Regions from separate parts of the Specibacter sp. BI4 genome, predicted to be linked through region 2. Evidence: riboswitches for the same ligand, from Rfam matches in the RefSeq annotation. Region 2 holds a riboswitch; the other holds the start of a gene.
The links. A riboswitch is a leader RNA that binds a small molecule or an ion and turns the genes downstream of it on or off. The one in region 2 is predicted to bind S-adenosylmethionine.
Positions count from the first base shown of each region.

Region 1: another riboswitch for S-adenosylmethionine. It lies ahead of AC1L6K_RS03915 (ABC transporter ATP-binding protein); the one in region 2 lies ahead of AC1L6K_RS16490 (bifunctional o-acetylhomoserine/o-acetylserine sulfhydrylase).

Region 1 covers NZ_CM155265.1:829,235-837,508, reverse strand. The annotation lists gene purL (phosphoribosylformylglycinamidine synthase subunit PurL) at 1-1,618, shown strand, start outside; gene AC1L6K_RS03945 (DUF1990 family protein) at 1,725-2,303, opposite strand; gene AC1L6K_RS03940 (MmcQ/YjbR family DNA-binding protein) at 2,287-2,691, opposite strand; gene AC1L6K_RS03935 (dihydrofolate reductase family protein) at 2,688-3,323, opposite strand; gene AC1L6K_RS03930 (polysaccharide deacetylase family protein) at 3,383-4,309, opposite strand; SAM riboswitch class I at 4,529-4,643, shown strand; gene AC1L6K_RS03925 (cobalamin-independent methionine synthase II family protein) at 4,655-5,860, shown strand; gene AC1L6K_RS03920 (CoA-binding protein) at 5,923-6,339, opposite strand; SAM riboswitch class I at 6,453-6,564, shown strand; gene AC1L6K_RS03915 (ABC transporter ATP-binding protein) at 6,571-7,401, shown strand; gene AC1L6K_RS03910 (aliphatic sulfonate ABC transporter substrate-binding protein) at 7,458-8,274, shown strand, end outside.
Region 2 covers NZ_CM155265.1:3,590,399-3,598,672, forward strand. The annotation lists gene AC1L6K_RS16460 (DUF1700 domain-containing protein) at 1-613, shown strand, start outside; gene AC1L6K_RS16465 (RNA-binding S4 domain-containing protein) at 617-847, shown strand; gene AC1L6K_RS16470 (alpha/beta hydrolase) at 925-1,575, opposite strand; gene AC1L6K_RS16475 (SGNH/GDSL hydrolase family protein) at 1,701-2,450, shown strand; gene AC1L6K_RS16480 (hypothetical protein) at 2,553-2,978, shown strand; gene metX (homoserine O-acetyltransferase MetX) at 3,079-4,281, opposite strand; gene AC1L6K_RS16490 (bifunctional o-acetylhomoserine/o-acetylserine sulfhydrylase) at 4,282-5,604, opposite strand; SAM riboswitch class IV at 5,680-5,796, opposite strand; gene AC1L6K_RS16495 (Tex family protein) at 6,078-8,274, opposite strand, start outside.

The DNA.
Region 1 (8,274 bases), 1.9 Mb from region 2:
CACCGGCGGCGACGGCATTGGCGGGGCCTCCATCCTGTCCTCCGAGTCCTTCGACGACACCAAGCCGTCCAAGCGCCCCGCCGTCCAGGTGGGCGACCCCTTCGCCGAAAAGGTGCTCATCGAGTGCTGCCTGGAACTGTTCAAGGGTTCCCTGGTTGAAGGCATCCAGGACCTCGGGGCCGCAGGTATTTCCTGTGCCACCAGCGAGCTGGCCTCCAACGGCGACGGCGGCATGGAAGTTGAGCTGACCTCCGTCCTGCTGCGCGATCCGTCCCTGACCCCGGGCGAAATCCTCATGTCGGAATCCCAGGAACGCATGATGGCAGTTGTTACGCCGGAGAACGTGGCCGCGTTTGAAGCCGTCATGGACAAGTGGGCCGTGGAGTACTCCTGGCTCGGCGAAGTTACGGGCACCGGCCGCCTGGTCATCAAGTGGGACGGCGCAGTTATTGTCGACGTCGATCCCCGCACCGTTGCGCACGACGGCCCGGTCTATGACCGCCCGTACGCCCGCCCCGAGTGGCAGGATGCGCTGCAGGCGGACACCTTCACCGGTTCCGTCCAGGATGGCGGACGCCCGTCAACCGCTGACGAGCTCAAGGCCGCCGTGCTGGAGCTCATCGCCTCCCCGAACATGTGCTCAAAGGACTGGATCACCAACCAGTACGACCGTTATGTCGGCGGCAACACCGCCATGGCGTTCCCGGATGATTCCGGTGTCGTTCGTGTGGATGAGGAAACCGGCTTGGGCGTTGCCCTGGCCACCGACGCCAACGGCCGCTACACCTTCCTCGACCCGTACCACGGCGCCCAGCTGGCCCTGGCCGAGGCCTACCGCAACGTCGCCACCTCCGGCGCCATCCCCATGGCCGTCAGCGACTGCCTGAACTTCGGTTCCCCCGAGGATCCGGCCGTCATGTGGCAGCTGGCCGAAGCCATCCGCGGCCTGTCCGATGCCTGCATGGTGCTGGGCATCCCCGTCACCGGCGGCAACGTTTCGCTGTACAACCAGACGGGCTCCACCCCCATCCACCCGACCCCCGTCGTGGCGGTTTTGGGCAAGTTCGACGACGTCGCCCGCCGCACGCCGTCGGGCTGGCAGGAAGACGGCCAGGCCATTTATCTGTTGGGCAACACCGCCGCCGACCTGGATGGTTCCGAGTGGGCCAACCTGCGCGGACACCTGGGCGGGCTGCCGCCGGCAGTGAACCTGGAGCGGGAGCGTGAATTGGGTGCGATCCTGATCAATGCCTCACGCGACGGCATGATCGATTCCGCCCATGACCTCTCCGAAGGCGGCCTCGCGGCAGCCCTGGTTGAGTCGGCACTGCGCTTCAACACCGGCGCCCGGGTGGCCTTGGATGAAGTTGCCGCCCGTGACGGTGTTGACACCTTCACCTTGCTGTTCTCCGAGACTCAGGGACGCGCCATTGTGGCCGTTCCGCGCAGCGAAGAGGTCCGTTTCAACGACATGTGCACGGCACGCCGCTTCCCGGTCTCCCGCATCGGCGTTGTTGACGCAGCCGGCGATGCCCTGGACATCCAGGGGTTGTTCACCGCACCGCTGGATGAGCTTCGCGAAGCACATGAGGGCACCCTGCCGAAGTACTTCGGCTAGCACCGAAAACTAGCACCGGCAAAAGGAACCCCGGCCAACTCTCCCTTGAGATGGCCGGGGTTCCTTGCTGTCCGGGCGCCGGGACGCCATGCGCCGGGTGTCCCGGCTAAAAGCCGCCCGCCAGCGTGCGGGCTGCCTGCTGGTAGGAACGGGTGACGCCGGCCTGGGTGAGCTTGGTGACCGGGGAGCCAAGCGTGTAGATGAATCCGGCGGGCTTGCTGAACGCCAACAGCCTGAAGTGGACGCCGCCGTCGGACGTCTGCATTGCAATGAATGCCTCCTCACCCAGTGCCGGGTGTCCTGGCAGGGTGCCGTAGCCAAAGCCCGCCATGGTTGCGTCAGCCCCGTCGGGGCCTGTCAGTGTTTGGGGCTCCAACGTCCACACCACTTCGCACGGCACCGGCAGTCGAAGGCGGCCCACCCCAAAACCACTGACAACCCGGGCACCAACAACGGCCCGGGGCGGTGCCGTGACCTGCAGGCCCGCACGCCGCTGAATTTGCCAGGTCATGATGCCTTCGGCCAGGGCTGCAAAGGCCTCGGCGCCCTGCCCCACGAGGATGGACTTGTCCACGTGGTCAAATCCCTTGGGCCATGCTGCGGCGTCGGCGGGTTTTTGCGCCATCAGCCGGGTCAGGCCAAGGCAGGGATAGTCAAGACGGCGACGGTCAGCTTTTGGCAACACGTGCACTCCATTTCAAGGCGGTTTGTTGTTTCTTGGGCAGGCCGTCCACCACAAGGTCGTAGGAATCCTCCAGCATGTCCAGCACCATGTCCGCGTCCACCGCCGTGCAGTCCACGGTGTTCCAGTGCCGCTTGTTCAGGTGGTAGCCGGGGATGATGCCTGGGTTGGCGGTGCGCAACTGCGCAGCCAACAGCGGATCGCATTTCAAGCTGATGGACAGCTCCGGCCCGTTGAGGTCGCCCAGGGCAAACACCTTGCCGGTGCGTTGTTCGCCGCCGCTGGTTGCCTTGACCTTGAACACGCTGGTCTCGGGCCCGAAGGGGAAGTCTTCGTAGGCGCCGGCCAGGGCCAGCGCGGCAGCTCGCAAGGACTCTGCACTGAGGCTCACGGCAGCATCCGCCCTTCTTCGCCGGACGGTGCCGGCCCGGACGTTTCCGAACCGGACGTTTCCGGCCCGGTCGCCGCGGCGCTGAGCACTGCGTAGCTCAGCATCGCGAACTCTCCATGTTTGCTGGCGGCGCTCAGCTTGAGTCTGTCGGCCCCCACATTGCGCGGCAGCAGCGGCGCCCCGCCAACCAGTGCAGCCGGGGCGATCGTGACGACGAGTTCATCCAGTGCGCCAAGATCCAGGAACTGCCCGGCCAGGTCGCCGCCGCCGACCACCCACACGTCAAGGTCGCCCGAAGCGTCCTTGATCTCTTCCAGCACATCGGCGACCGGGCCGTTGACGAAGCGCACATCCGCCCCTTCAGGCACTGGCAGCGTCCGGGAGGTGAAAACGTAGGTGGGCTTGCTTCCGTAGTACTGCTGCCATTTGGCGGGCTCAGCCAGCAGGTTCTCCGCCTTGAGGATCCATTCGTAGGTGGAGGAACCCTCCACGAAGACGCCCATGGTGTCCATGAACCCCGCGATGTCCGGCCCGTCAGTGTCGTCAACGGCAAAAAGCCAGTCCAGCGAGTGGTTCCGGTCCGCCAGAAAGCCGTTCAGGGTTGCCGCCGTGTAGTAAACAATGCGCGTCATGGCATCAACGCTACCCGGTGAACAGCCCGGCGGCACGTGCCGGAACCAGGGCCGCCCCGCTATGTGGTGGCCAGGTAGTCCTCAAGCAGCACAACCTTGAGCCCGGCAGCCTTTTGCGCCCGCAGAAAAGCGCCCAGATCGTCCGGGAACTCCGGCCGGAAGTGCATCAGGACAATGTCCCCCGGCCGCAGCCCGGCCCCGATCTGGTAGTCCATGCCACCGGCGTTGGCCTTGGCTTCCCAGTCGATGACTGCCTTCATGCCGCACTCCGCCACAGCCTGTCGGGTGGCCTGCGTGTAGGGCCCGCCGGGTGGCCGGAAGAACACGGGCCGGCGTCCGTACTGCTGTTCCTCGTAATCGGCCATCGCACAGATCTCGGCTTTTTGCTGCTCGTAGCTCAACTTGATGAAGCCCAAATCATGGGTCATGGTGTGATTCTCGATCAAGTGCCCGGCCGCCACATATTTCTGGTAATGCTGCGGATCGCCTGCAATGAAGGCGTGTGTCAGGAACAGTGACGCCTTGATGCCGCTCTCCTCCAGCAGCGCCAGGTCCGAGTCCCGCCTCACGGCGCCGTCGTCGATGGTCAGGAACACCACCATTTGCTCGGTGGGCACCTTTGTCAGCACCGGGGCCAGACCATTTTCGATGGGTGGCAGCACATAGTCCGGTACGATCCCGTCGAGGGTGCTGACCCGCCCCGTCACCGGATCGACCGCCGGCGTGATTGGGGCAGTGTCCGACGCCGGAGCTTCCGTCGGGTCCGCCGCACCAGTTTTCGCCGTGGTCGCCGGGGCTGACGGGGCCGCCGTCGCGCTGCTGCCCGCAGTCCCGGTGGTGGCAGCCGCCGCGGCTGCATCCCCGGCCGGGCCGGCCGTTGCGGCGACCCACCAGAGGCCGCCGACCACCAGCGCAACGGCCAATGCGACGATGAACAACCCCATCCAGCGCTGCCGGTGGCGGGAACGGTCAAGGTGCTGCGGCATGTCTTCCTTCCGGGCGTTCAGTGTGGGGGGCCACCGGCCGAGGGTGCCCGGAGACGCGCGGCCCTGTGATTTGCGCCATGGTCCGAGCATAATCCCGAGCCGCAGGGATGGCGCCAGTCCCCTCGGCGATTTGCCGACGGGAACTGCCGGCCGGACCCCGGGCGTCACATCCGGCAGACAATTTTTTGCCGGGCGTTTCCGGGCGCTAGGCTGACACACATCCCATCCAGAGCGGCCGAGAGACCTGGCTTGTTGACGCCGCAGCAACCATCCAATGCCCGCCGAATTGATGCGGCGGGCCAAGGTACGGTGCTACCGCCAGAAACGATGGAAAGGAAACCAATCGTGTCTTTAAATACCACCCACATCCGCACCAGCCATGCGGGTTCGCTGCCCCGCACCCCTGCCCTGCTCGCCGCCAATGAGGTGAAGGAAGCCGATGGTGCCACGGCGGAATTTGAGTTGCTGCTGGAGGAGTCCGTCGTTGACGTGGTGGCACGCCAACAAGCCACCGGAATTGACATCGTCAACGACGGCGAATTCGGTCATGCCATGTCCACCGCCGTCGATTACGGCGCCTGGTGGTCCTACTCCTTTGCCCGCATGGGCGGACTGGAGCTGGATGCGGACCAGAAATGGGCTGTTGACGCCGTCGAGTCGACGCCCGGCAACGTTGCACTGACGGGCTTTGTGCACCGCCGAGACCGTGCCATTTTTGCCGAGGCCTACAACGACCCCGCCTCCGGCATCTTCTCCGCCGGCGCAAAACTGTTCCCGAAATGCACCGGCCCGCTGGTCTACACCGGGCACGACGCCGTCGCCTCCGACATCAAGAATCTCACCACCGGAATGTCCCGGGCAAACGTCGCGGAAGGATTCGTGGCAGCCCTGTCCCCCGGCAGCGCCTCCCGCATTTCCAACGAATTTTATGCGACGGAGGAAGAATTCATCTACGCCTGTGCCGACGTGCTGCGGGAGGAATACACTGCCGTCATCAATGCCGGTCTGACACTTCAGATCGATGACCCCTCGATCGCGGAGAACTGGGACCAGATCACCCCGGCCCCGTCGGTTGAGGACTACCTCAAGTTCACCCAGATCAGGGTTGAGGCGTTGAACTACGCACTGCGCGGGCTGCCGGAGGACCAGATCCGTTTCCACCTGTGCTGGGGTTCCTGGCACGGCCCGCACACCACCGACCTGCCGTTCCCCGAGCTGGTTGGCACCATGCTCCAGATCAATGCTGGGTCGTATTCCTTCGAGGCTGCCAACGCCCGCCACGAACATGAGTGGAAAGTCTGGCAGGACACCAAGCTGCCCGAGGGCAAGTCAATTGTGCCCGGCATCGTCTCGCACGCAACGAACGTGGTTGAACACCCGGAGCTGGTGGCCGACCGGATTGAACGCTTTGCCTCAGTCGTGGGGCGTGAAAGCATCATCGCCTCCACGGATTGCGGCCTGGGCGGCCGCGTCCATCCACAGATTGCCGCAGCCAAGCTGTCGGCCCTTGGGGACGGCGCCCGCCTGGCCAGCAAGCGTCTCTGGAAATAGTCCGGCTCCGCAATGGCGGCAGTGCTGGGTTGTGGCCCACCATTGCCGCCAGGGTGGGGCGGCTAAAGGCCCAGTGCCGCAGCCTCAATTTTGGGGCAGGTGTCCATGACGACATCCAGGCCGGCGTCCGCTGCCCGCTGTGCCGCCGCCTCGTCAATGACGCCCAGCTGCAGCCAGACGGCCCGGGCGCCCACGGCAATTGCCTGGTCAACCACGGCGCCCACCTTCGTGGAATTCACGAAACAGTCAACAACATCAATGCTTCCCGGGATCTCGGCCAGTGTTTTATAACCCTTGGCGCCGTGGACGTCGTCGCCCTTCAAGCTGACAGGGATGATCTCCTGGCCCAGGTGCCGCTGCAGAAACAAGGAGACGCCGACGGCGGCGCGGCGGGGGTTGCTGGACAATCCAACCACAGCCCAGCGGCCCGGCGTCGTCAGCAGGCGGCGAATGGTTGCGGGGTCGTTTGCATGTGCCATGATCTGAGCTTATGCCGTCCCTGCAGCGCTCGGCCAATTGAATTGTTACGCTCCGCGAACCGCGGCAGGCCATCCAATTTCTGCCGGTCCGGTGCGGGGACCTAGTCTAAAGGTGACCATCCCGAGCGGCTGAGAGATCTGGCTCAACGACGCCGCAGCAACCCTGGTCGGCACCCTTCCCGGGTGTTGATACCGGCAGGGTGCTACCGCCAGCACCGATGGAGTGTTCCCATGTCTGCTTTGCTTTCGCCACCCGCACCAGCCTCCCCGGCAGTCTCCGATCCGCAGGGCACGGCCGCCATGCCGGTGTCCTTTCAGGACCTGGGCCGTTCCTTTGGCTCCGGGGCCGGCACCCACACAGTGCTCCGCAATGTCTCCTTTGACGTGCGAGCCGGAGAAATCGTCGCCTTGCTCGGACCCTCCGGCTGTGGGAAATCCACCCTTCTGCGTGCCGTCGCCGGGCTCGATGCCCCGAGCGCCGGCACCGTCTCCATCGACGGAACGGCCGTGTCCGGCATCGATTCGCGCTGTGCCGTGGCATTCCAGGAGCCCCGCCTGCTGCCATGGAAGTCGATCGCCGGGAACGTGGCGATTGGTGTGCCCACCAGCGCCGACGCCACCCGCAGCCGCCAAACGGTGCAAAACCTGCTCAAACTGGTGGGCCTGTCAGATTTCGCCGGGCACAGGCCGCGGGAGGTCTCCGGCGGCATGGCACAACGGGCGTCCCTGGCCCGTGCCCTCGCCCGCAATCCAGGCGTTTTGCTGCTGGATGAGCCCTTCGGCGCCTTGGACGCCCTGACCCGGATTACGATGCAGGATCTGCTGCTGGACGTGCACGCCGCCGAGCCGGCAACTGTCCTGCTGGTCACCCACGACGTTGACGAGGCGCTGCAGCTTGCCGACCGCATCATCCTGCTCGGCTCCGACGGGAGCGGCCGCGCCGGGTCGACCATTGTGCGCACGGTGGACGTGCCCGGCCCGCGACCCCGCAACCGGGCGTCAACGGAGCTGGCCGGGCTGCGCAGTTCGCTGTTGGCCAGCCTCGGCGTCGACGGCCACTAACCTCCCCATTCCAGCGCTCCCGCACTTTCACCACCGCAACCATTTTTAGGACCATCATGCCTGTTTCACGCTCTGTCAACCGCCGCTCCTTCCTGAGCGTCGCAGCCGCCGTCTCCACGCTCGCCCTGGCCGGCTGCGCCGGTGAAAACGCAGCCTTCGACGCCGCCGGCAACAGCGGCGGATCCGGCACGCTGACCCTCGACTTTGCCACCTACAACCCGCTGAGCCTCGTCATCAAGGAAAAGGGCTGGCTGGAGGCGACCTTGGCGGACAAGGGCGTCACGGTGAAGTGGCTGCAGTCGGCAGGTTCAAACAAGGCCAACGAGGCCCTGCGCGCCGGAGCCGTCGATGTCGGTTCCACCGCGGGTTCCGCGGCGCTGCTGGCCCGCGCCAACGGCTCACCCATCAAGACCATCTCTCTCTACTCCCAGCCCGAATGGGCGGCACTGGTTACCGCCAAGGGCTCCGCCATCACCTCGGTTGCCGATCTCAAGGGCAAGTCGGTGGCCGCAACCAAGGGCACCGATCCGTACTTCTTCCTGGTCCAGGCACTGGAAGAGGCCGGCCTGAGCACCAAGGACGTGACAGTGGAGAACCTCCAGCATGCCGACGGCCGCGCAGCCCTGGCGAACGGTTCCGTCGACGCCTGGTCCGGTTTGGATCCCATCATGGCCACAGCCGAACAAGAAGGCGCCACACTCTTCTACCGGAATCTGGATTTCAACACCTACGGTTTCCTCAACGCCACCGAGTCGTTCCTGAAGGAAAAGCCCGAACTGGCGCAGACAGTTGTCGACGCCTACGAAAAGGCCCGCGTCTGGGCTGCGGCCAACCCCGAAGAAACGGCACAAATCCTCGCCGACGCCGCAGGAC
Region 2 (8,274 bases):
CTATCTGGCCGCCCTCGGGGCCAGGCTGGCGCACCTGCCCGCCGATCAGTCCGAGGAAATCCTGTTTGGCGTGCGTGAGCACATTGAGGATGCTCTCGAGCGCGGGGGCCAGTCGACCACGGAGATACTGGCCGGCCTGGGCAGTCCGGACGACATCGCTGGCGGATTGGCTGCGGCGGACGCACCGGTTCGCGGCCCGGTGCAGCAGCAGGCCCCGGCACAGCGCTACCAGACCTCAACACTCTGGGTGGTTGCGAGCTGCATCCTGCTTCCGCTTGGCGGCTACCTCGCCGGAATTGGCTGGCTCTTCGGAGTGGCAGGGCTGTGGATGGGCACGCGTTGGAAACTATGGGAAAAAATCATGGGCACGGTGCTGCTGCCCGGCGGTGTTTTGGGCGCCCAAATCCTTGCCTTCTTGCCAATATGGGGACCATTAATAGTCACCAGCACCCAAGATTCCAGCGGCAATGACCTCCAAGGCCCCATGATCCCGGGCTTGTCACTCGAGGGATCCATCGCATTGACGTGCATCCCCGCAGCCGTCGCCGTCTACTTGCTGATCGTCGGACTGCGCCGCCCGTCAACCACACCACCGCCCATGCGGCACAATTGAGACATGAGTTCACACGAGATCATTGACATCCCCATCCGCGACGACATGATCCGCCTCGGCCAGTTGCTGAAACTTGCCAGCCTGGTCGACGACGGTGTGGAAGCCACCGAGCTCATCAAGAATGGCCTGGTCCAGGTCAACGGTGAGATCGATGAGCGCCGCGGCCGCCAGCTCCACCCCGGCGACACCGTCACTGTTAACGGCGAAACCGTCCGCATCGCCACCGGCGGCTAGCGTCCCAAAACTGCACCACAGCTTAACCGGACGACGGCGCACCCAAGCCGGGTGCGCCGTCGAACTTTAACATGCGGCTACTTCGTGTTCACCGCATTCAGGACCTTGTACTGCAGGAACTCCCCCACGTGCCCGATTTCCTGGGCGTTGATGCCGTGGAGAATGCCCGTGTACAGCACCTTCGTCAGCTTCACATGCGCGTGCATCCAGGTGTTTGTCGCCTCGATGGCGAACTCGGGGATGACGGGATCGGCCTGGTCCCGGCCCCAGAAAACGTCGGGCTTGCGTGCGGCCACGGCGGCGTCGTCGAAGAACGGATCGTCCTCGGCGTCAACCACGAAGCCCGACAGGCCCACCACGGCGGCATAGTCGGCGGGGCGGTGGCGCAGCAGCGAGGTGGCCATGCACATGCCCTGCGAGAACCCGAGCAGGCTCACGGACGTGTGATCGGTGCGCACGCTTTCCAGCCAGAGTTCGACGTCGGACGCGGCCTCCGTCACGGACGTCACCGCATAGCTCAGGTCGCTGCGCAGCGGGAACCAGGCGTAGCCCGGGCCAGCCTGCAGCGGCGCGCGGACGGAGGCCACCGTGAAGTCTGCAGGGAGCTGGGATGCCAGCGAGAACAGGTCCGCCTCATCGGCGCCGTAGCCGTGGAAAATCACCAGAAGAGGTGTTCCGGGCCGCTCATTTTCGGGACGTGACCAAAGGACTGTGGGGGTTTCACTCATACCCCCATCTTTCCATGAATCGTGCCGGGCCCAAAAAACAGGGGTGGCGGAAATGGGTGGTTACCGGGCAGTATGGGTAGGTGAACGATTCTTTGCTACAGCATCCCTGGACCCGCTACGTCGCCATGGGCGACTCCTTTACTGAGGGCATTGGCGACCCGGAACCGAGCAGCCCCGGCGGCAACCGCGGCTGGGCTGACCGTGTGGCGGAGGAGCTCAACCGCGGCTCCGAAGACTTCAAGTACGCCAACCTTGCCATCCGCGGCCGCCTCCTGGGCCAGATTCTTGGCGAGCAACTGCAGCCCGCGCTGGCGCTCAAACCCGATTTGATCAGCATTTCGGCCGGCGGCAACGACTTGATCCGCCCCGGCTCGGATCCCGACGCCCTGGCCGAACAACTCGATATTGCCGTGGGACAAATGACGGCGGCCGGTGCCACCGTCCTGTTGCTCAACGGCCCCGATATTCGAGACACCCCGGTATTGGGCATGGTCCGCGGGCGGGTGGCAATCTACAACGAAAATCTGCGCACCATCGCCACGCGCCACGACGCCGTCGTCGGCGACATGTGGTCGCTGCGACAGCTGGCCGACACACAGATGTGGGCCGGTGACAGGCTGCACTTCTCCCCGCTGGGCCACCACACGATTGCGATCATGGTGCTGCAGGCGCTGAACATCAGGCACTCACTGGTGCCCCTGGAACCCAAGCCGCTGCCGCCGCAAAAATGGCAGGTGGCACGTGCCGAGGACCTTGTCTGGGCCAGGGAATTCTTGTTCCCCTGGGTGCTCCGCAGGCTGCGGCACCAGTCCTCCGGTGACGGAATCACCGCCAAGCGCCCCACCCCGGGACCGATTTTCGGCCCCCAGCCCTAGCGCGCTGCCCGGGCAACCGATTATCGCCTGCTTTCACGACTAGGATGGAAGCAGGTGCAGCGGGTTTCGCGCCCTACGAAGAAGAGGTGTGTTGTGCCAGTCATGCTCGGGTCACTTGCAGAGGGCAGTGTCGCTGCGTCTTCTTCCGCGTCGTTCAGCATCCAACCGTATTTTGCGCTGGTGGTCGTCGCCATCATCCTCATCAGTTCCTTCGCCAAGGCAGCAGCCCGCAAGAAGCGTGCAAACGAGGCCAACCCGTACGCGGCAACCAAACAGGCCGGCCGGGTTGGTGTTGCCCACCAGCCAACAGCGAATGTCCCGTATGCGGGGACGCTGCTCAATGGTGTTCCGCTGGGCAACTACGACAATTCCCATGGACACCAGACCACCGGATTCGCCAACGAGCGGATGCGGGCCGAGGCGGAGCTCAAGCGCCAGCTTGACGCCTTGGACACCGCCCGCCGCAACGGCCAAGTCACGGCGGAACAGTACGCCGTCCACCGCGAGGCAATCTTCAAGAACTTCTAACCCCCAAGCCAACTGCCCCGCAGTTGTGGTTGCCGAATCAACCTATTTAAGTTGATTCAGCAACCACAACTGCGGGGCAGTTATTTAAGCGGGTTGATGTTTAAGGGGTGAAGAAGGATTCCTGCAGCAATTCGCCCACGGCAGCCACCTCGGTGAGGAAGCCGTCGTGGCCAATGCCCGAATCAATCCGCGCAACCCGCACGTCGCCCGGCAGTGCCGCGGCCAGGGCATCCGACTGTGCCGGGAAGTACAGCCGGTCGCTGCTGACCGCCGCCACGAGAAATTCAACGCCGCCCGTCACGGCCAGGGCTTGCTCGAGTGTGCCGCGGTCCCGGGTGACGTCGTGGCTCATGAGCGCCTCGGTGATGGCGATGTAGCTGTTGGCGTCGAACCTGCCAGCCAGCTTTTGTGCCTGATGGTCCAGGTAGCTTTCGATCTGGTACCTGCCCACAGCGGCAGTCCCGAGCCGCCCGTGGTTGATGGTGCCGCCGTCGTCCTGGGCCTTGCGGCCAAAGCGCGTCTCCATCTCCGTTTCTGAGCGGTACGTGATGTGGGCAATCCGTCGGGCGAGCCCCAGGCCTGAGGTGGGGGCTGCGCCGTCGTAATAATCCCCGCCGGCAAAGTTCGGGTCCTGGCGGATCGCCAGCACCTGGGCCTGGGCGAACGCAATTTGCTCGGCCGTACTGGCCGCGCACGACGCCACCACGGCGCAGCGCTGCACACGGCCGGGGTACGTGGCCGCCCACTCCAGCGCCCGCGCGCCCCCCATGGACCCGCCGATGACAGCGTGCCAGGAGCTGACACCAAGGATGTCGGCCAGGCGCGCCTCGGCGTGGACAGAGTCGCGGATGGTCACGAACGGGAAGCGGGAGCCGTACGGCCTGCCATCCCCGGCAATGCTGGACGGGCCGGTGGTGCCGTAGCACCCGCCCACGATGTTCGCGCACACAACAAAGAATTTGTCGGTGTCGATCACCGCGCCGGGCCCCACCAGGCCTTCCCACCATCCGTCTTCCTCGGAATCGCCGCGGCTGACGTGGGTGCTTCCGGTGAGGGCGTGTTGGATGAGCACGGCGTTGTCGCCGGCGGCGTTCAGTGTCCCCCAGCATTCAAAGGCCATTGTCACCGAGGGCAGCACGCCTCCGGCCTCCAGCGGCAGTGCGCCGATGTGGACCGAACGCAGCACCCCGCCGCCCTGGCCGACGGCGGCTGACCACGAACTGCCGGCCGGCTCGGGTGTGCCGGTTTCAATGTCGGGGGTCACCACCTTGGGCTCCGCTGCCGTCTTGATTACGTGGCCCATTCAGCTCACGGACGATTTTGCGGTGCGGAACCCGGCTTCAAGGTCGGCGATGATGTCGGCAACATTTTCCAGGCCCACGGAGAGTCGCACCAGTCCCGGGCGCACGCCGGCGGCAAGCTGCTGTTCGGGGGAAAGCTGCGCGTGCGTGGTGGACGCCGGGTGGATGACCAGGGATCGCACGTCGCCCAGGTTGGCAACGTGGGAGTGCAGTTCCAGGCCGTCAACAAAGCGCTTGCCGGCTTCCGCCCCGCCCTTGATGTCAAAGGAGACGATGGCGCCGATGCCCTTGGGCCCGTATTTGCGTCCGCGCTCAAACCAGGGGCTGGAGGGGATTCCCGCGTAGGCCACGGCCTCCACGTTTTCGTTCTTTTCAAGCCATTCGGCCACCGTCACGGCGTTGCTGACGTGGCGTTCAACGCGCAGGCTCAGCGTCTCGATGCCCTGGGCGATGAGGAAGGCGTTGAACGGTGAGATGGCGGAGCCGAGGTCGCGCAGCAGCTGCACGCGCGCCTTGAGGATGTAGGCCAGGTTGGCGCCGAGAGCGCTGCCAACGCCGAGGTCGCGGGCGAACACCAGGCCGTTGTAGGTTTCGTCAGGGGTGTTGAAGCCGGGGAACTTCTCCGGGTCGGCAGCGAAGTCGAACTTGCCGCCGTCGACAATCACGCCGCCAATGGCGGTGCCGTGCCCGCCCAGGTACTTGGTGGCCGAGTGGATGACGATGTCGGCACCCCATTCCAGCGGACGGAGCAGGTACGGGGTGGCAAGGGTGTTGTCAACGATCAGCGGCACGCCGGCCTCGTGGGCAATGGTGCTGATGTTTTCCAGGTCGAGGACGTCCTGGCGGGGGTTGGACACCGTCTCGCCGAAGAATGCCTTGGTGTTTGGGCGGACCGAGGAGCGCCATTCGTCCAGGTTGTCGGGGTCGGAGACAAACGTGACCTCGATGCCGAGCCGCTTCAGCGTGTGTGCGAGCAGGTTGAACGTGCCGCCGTAGACGCTCGGGCTGGAGACGATGTGGTCCCCGGCCTCGGCCACGTTGAGGATGGCGAAGGTTGTTGCGGCCTGGCCCGAGGCGAGCAGCAGGGCACCGACACCGCCTTCAAGGTTGGCAACCCGCTGCTCCACGGCATCCGTGGTGGGGTTGCCGATGCGGGTGTAGATGGGCTCCAGCTCGGCGAGGGCGAACCGTGCGGCTGCGCTTTCGGCCGACGGGAACACAAACGACGTCGTCTGGTAGATGGGCAGGGCCCGCGCACCGGTGGCGGCGTCCGGCTGCTGGCCTACGTGGATCTGACGGGTTTCAAATGACCAACCGTTACTCATGGATGGATTCCTTCACACTAGAGGCCTGCAACAAAACCCTCCGGCACTGACTGCCCGGAGGGCCCTGAAATCTATGGCCCGCGCTTGCACCGGAACCGGTCGGTTCGATGCCAGGTCCTCACCCGGGGCACCCCACCGCGGAAGGAGGGTTGCCGGTCAGCAAGCCGGGGCTGTGCGCTGACACTCATGACCTGCATCCAGTGTGGAAGAAACCCCGCAATGCCGCAAGATTGTGACAACTTTATGACTTAAGCGAAGAACTGCTTGATTTTTGGCCCAAAAGGTGGCTTGCGCTGAACAAGCGGCTGGCCCCGTGGTGTTTCGAAGCAGTTCAGGCCTGCATGAGCGCGCATCTGCGGAGCGGGGAGCGGAAGCGGCAGGATGCAGGCACGGACGACGCCGGACACGCACCTGCCAGCGCCCGCCCCCTGCCGCCGGGCTGCTTCGGAACGCTGATGGGCCCGGACCCGGACCTACTTGCCAAGTCCCGCCCGGCGCAGCGCCTCGGCCATGGCGGTGTCGGCCGACGGCGCAGCGGTGTTGGGGCGGCCCTGCGCACCGGCACCCCGGGGACCCTGACCCGGCCCCTGCTTGGTGCCCTGCTGACTACCCGGCCCTCGTCCGCGGCCATCGGTCCCGCCGCCCTTCGGCGAGGGACGCCCGGAAGTCCGGGGGCCGGCGTCGGGCTTCCCTGGCTGGGAAGATCCTGCCTTGGCACCGGCCCCCACCTCGTCATCCAGGCGCAGGGTCAGGGAGATGCGCTTGCGTTCGGGCTCCACCTCAAGGACCTTCACACGCACGACCTGGCCGGACTTGACCACCGCGTGTGGATCGGAAACGAAGGAATTGCTCATGGCTGAGACGTGGACAAGTCCGTCCTGGTGCACGCCAATGTCAACAAAGGCGCCAAACGCCGCCACATTGGAGACCGTTCCTTCCAGGATCATGCCCGGGCGCAGGTCGGTGATTTTCTCGATGCCGTCGGTGAAGGTGGCCGTTTCAAAGCGGGGGCGGGGGTCGCGGCCGGGCTTTTGCAGCTCGGCAACGATGTCCTGCACCGTGGGCAGGCCAAAGCTGCCGTCGACAAATTCGGCCGGGTTCACGGAAGCAGCGGCACCCACTCCCCCGGAGATTTCCGCCGTCGACGCACCCACCGCGGCGAGGATCTTGCGCGCCACGCCATAAGCCTCGGGGTGCACGCTGGACGCGTCGAGCGGCTCCGCTCCCCCGCTGATCCGCAGGAACCCGGCGCACTGTTCAAAGGCCTTCGGGCCAAGCCGGGCAACCTTGAGCAGTTCGCGGCGCTTGGTGAAGGGTCCATGTTCGTTCCTGTGGGCCACAATGTTTTCGCTCAACAGCGGTCCGACGCCGGCCACCCTCGCCAGCAGCGCGGGAGACGCGGTGTTGAGGTCCACGCCGACGGCGTTCACACAGTCCTCCACCACGGCGCCCAGTGAGCGTTCAAGTTTCGCCGGGGTGAGGTCGTGCTGGTACTGGCCCACACCAATCGATTTGGGGTCGATCTTCACCAATTCGGCCAGCGGATCCTGCAGGCGCCGCGCAATGGACACGGCCCCGCGCAGGGACACGTCCATGCCTGGCAGCTCGGCGCTGGCCAGCGCGGAGGCGGAATACACCGAGGCGCCGGCCTCGGACACCACCAGCTTCGTGACCAGGCGGTCCGGCGCCAGCCGCTTGAGCTCGGCGACCAGTTCGGCCGCCAGCTTGTCTGTTTCCCGGCTGGCGGTGCCGTTGCCGATGGCGACCAGCTCAACGCCATGGCGTTGCGACAGGGACACCAGCGTGGCCAAGGCTTCGTTCCAGCGCTTGGCCGGCGCGTGGGGATAGATGGTGTCGGTGGCCGCGACCTTGCCGGTGCCGTCCACGATGGCGACTTTGGTGCCCGTGCGCAGCCCCGGGTCGAGACCCAGCGTGGCGCGGTTTCCTGCCGGCGCGGCCAAAAGCACGTCGCGCAGATTGGCGGCGAAAACCCGCACCGATTCCTCTTCCGCGCTTTGGAACAGCCGCACACGCAGGTCCACTGAGAGGCGGGTCAGGATGCGGGTGCGCCATGCGAGCCGGGCGCTGGTCATGAGCCAGGAGTCGGCCGCCCTGCCGGATTCGGTGATGCCCAGGGAATGGGCGACGGCGCTTTCATAGCGGGAACGCGCCTGGGCCTGGGCGTCTGCATCACGGGGGTCGGCCTCGGCTAAGTCCAGCGACAGCACGCCTTCCTTTTCGCCGCGCAGCAACGCCAACACGCGGTGGCCGGGCAGGGTGTGCGGAGGCTGGGCAAAGTCAAAGTAATCCTTGAACTTTTCACCGTCCACGGACTTTCCGGCCTTCGCCGAGGAGCGCAGCCGGCCCGTCTTCCAGAGTTTCTCGCGCAGCCCGCCCACGAGCACGGCGTCCTGGCCGGCGCGTTCAATCAAGATGGCGCGGGCGCCGGCCAGTGCGTCGTCGGCGTTCGCCACACCGCGGGCGTTGTCGACAAAGGCATCCGCTTCGACAGCAGGGAATCTGGACGGATCGGCCAGCAACGCATCCAGCAGGGGTTCCAGTCCCGCCTCACGGGCAGCATCAGCCTTGGTCTTGCGGGTTGATTTGTACGGCAGGTACAGATCTTCAAGGTCGGATTTGGTGGCGGCCGCATCGATGGAACGGCGCAAC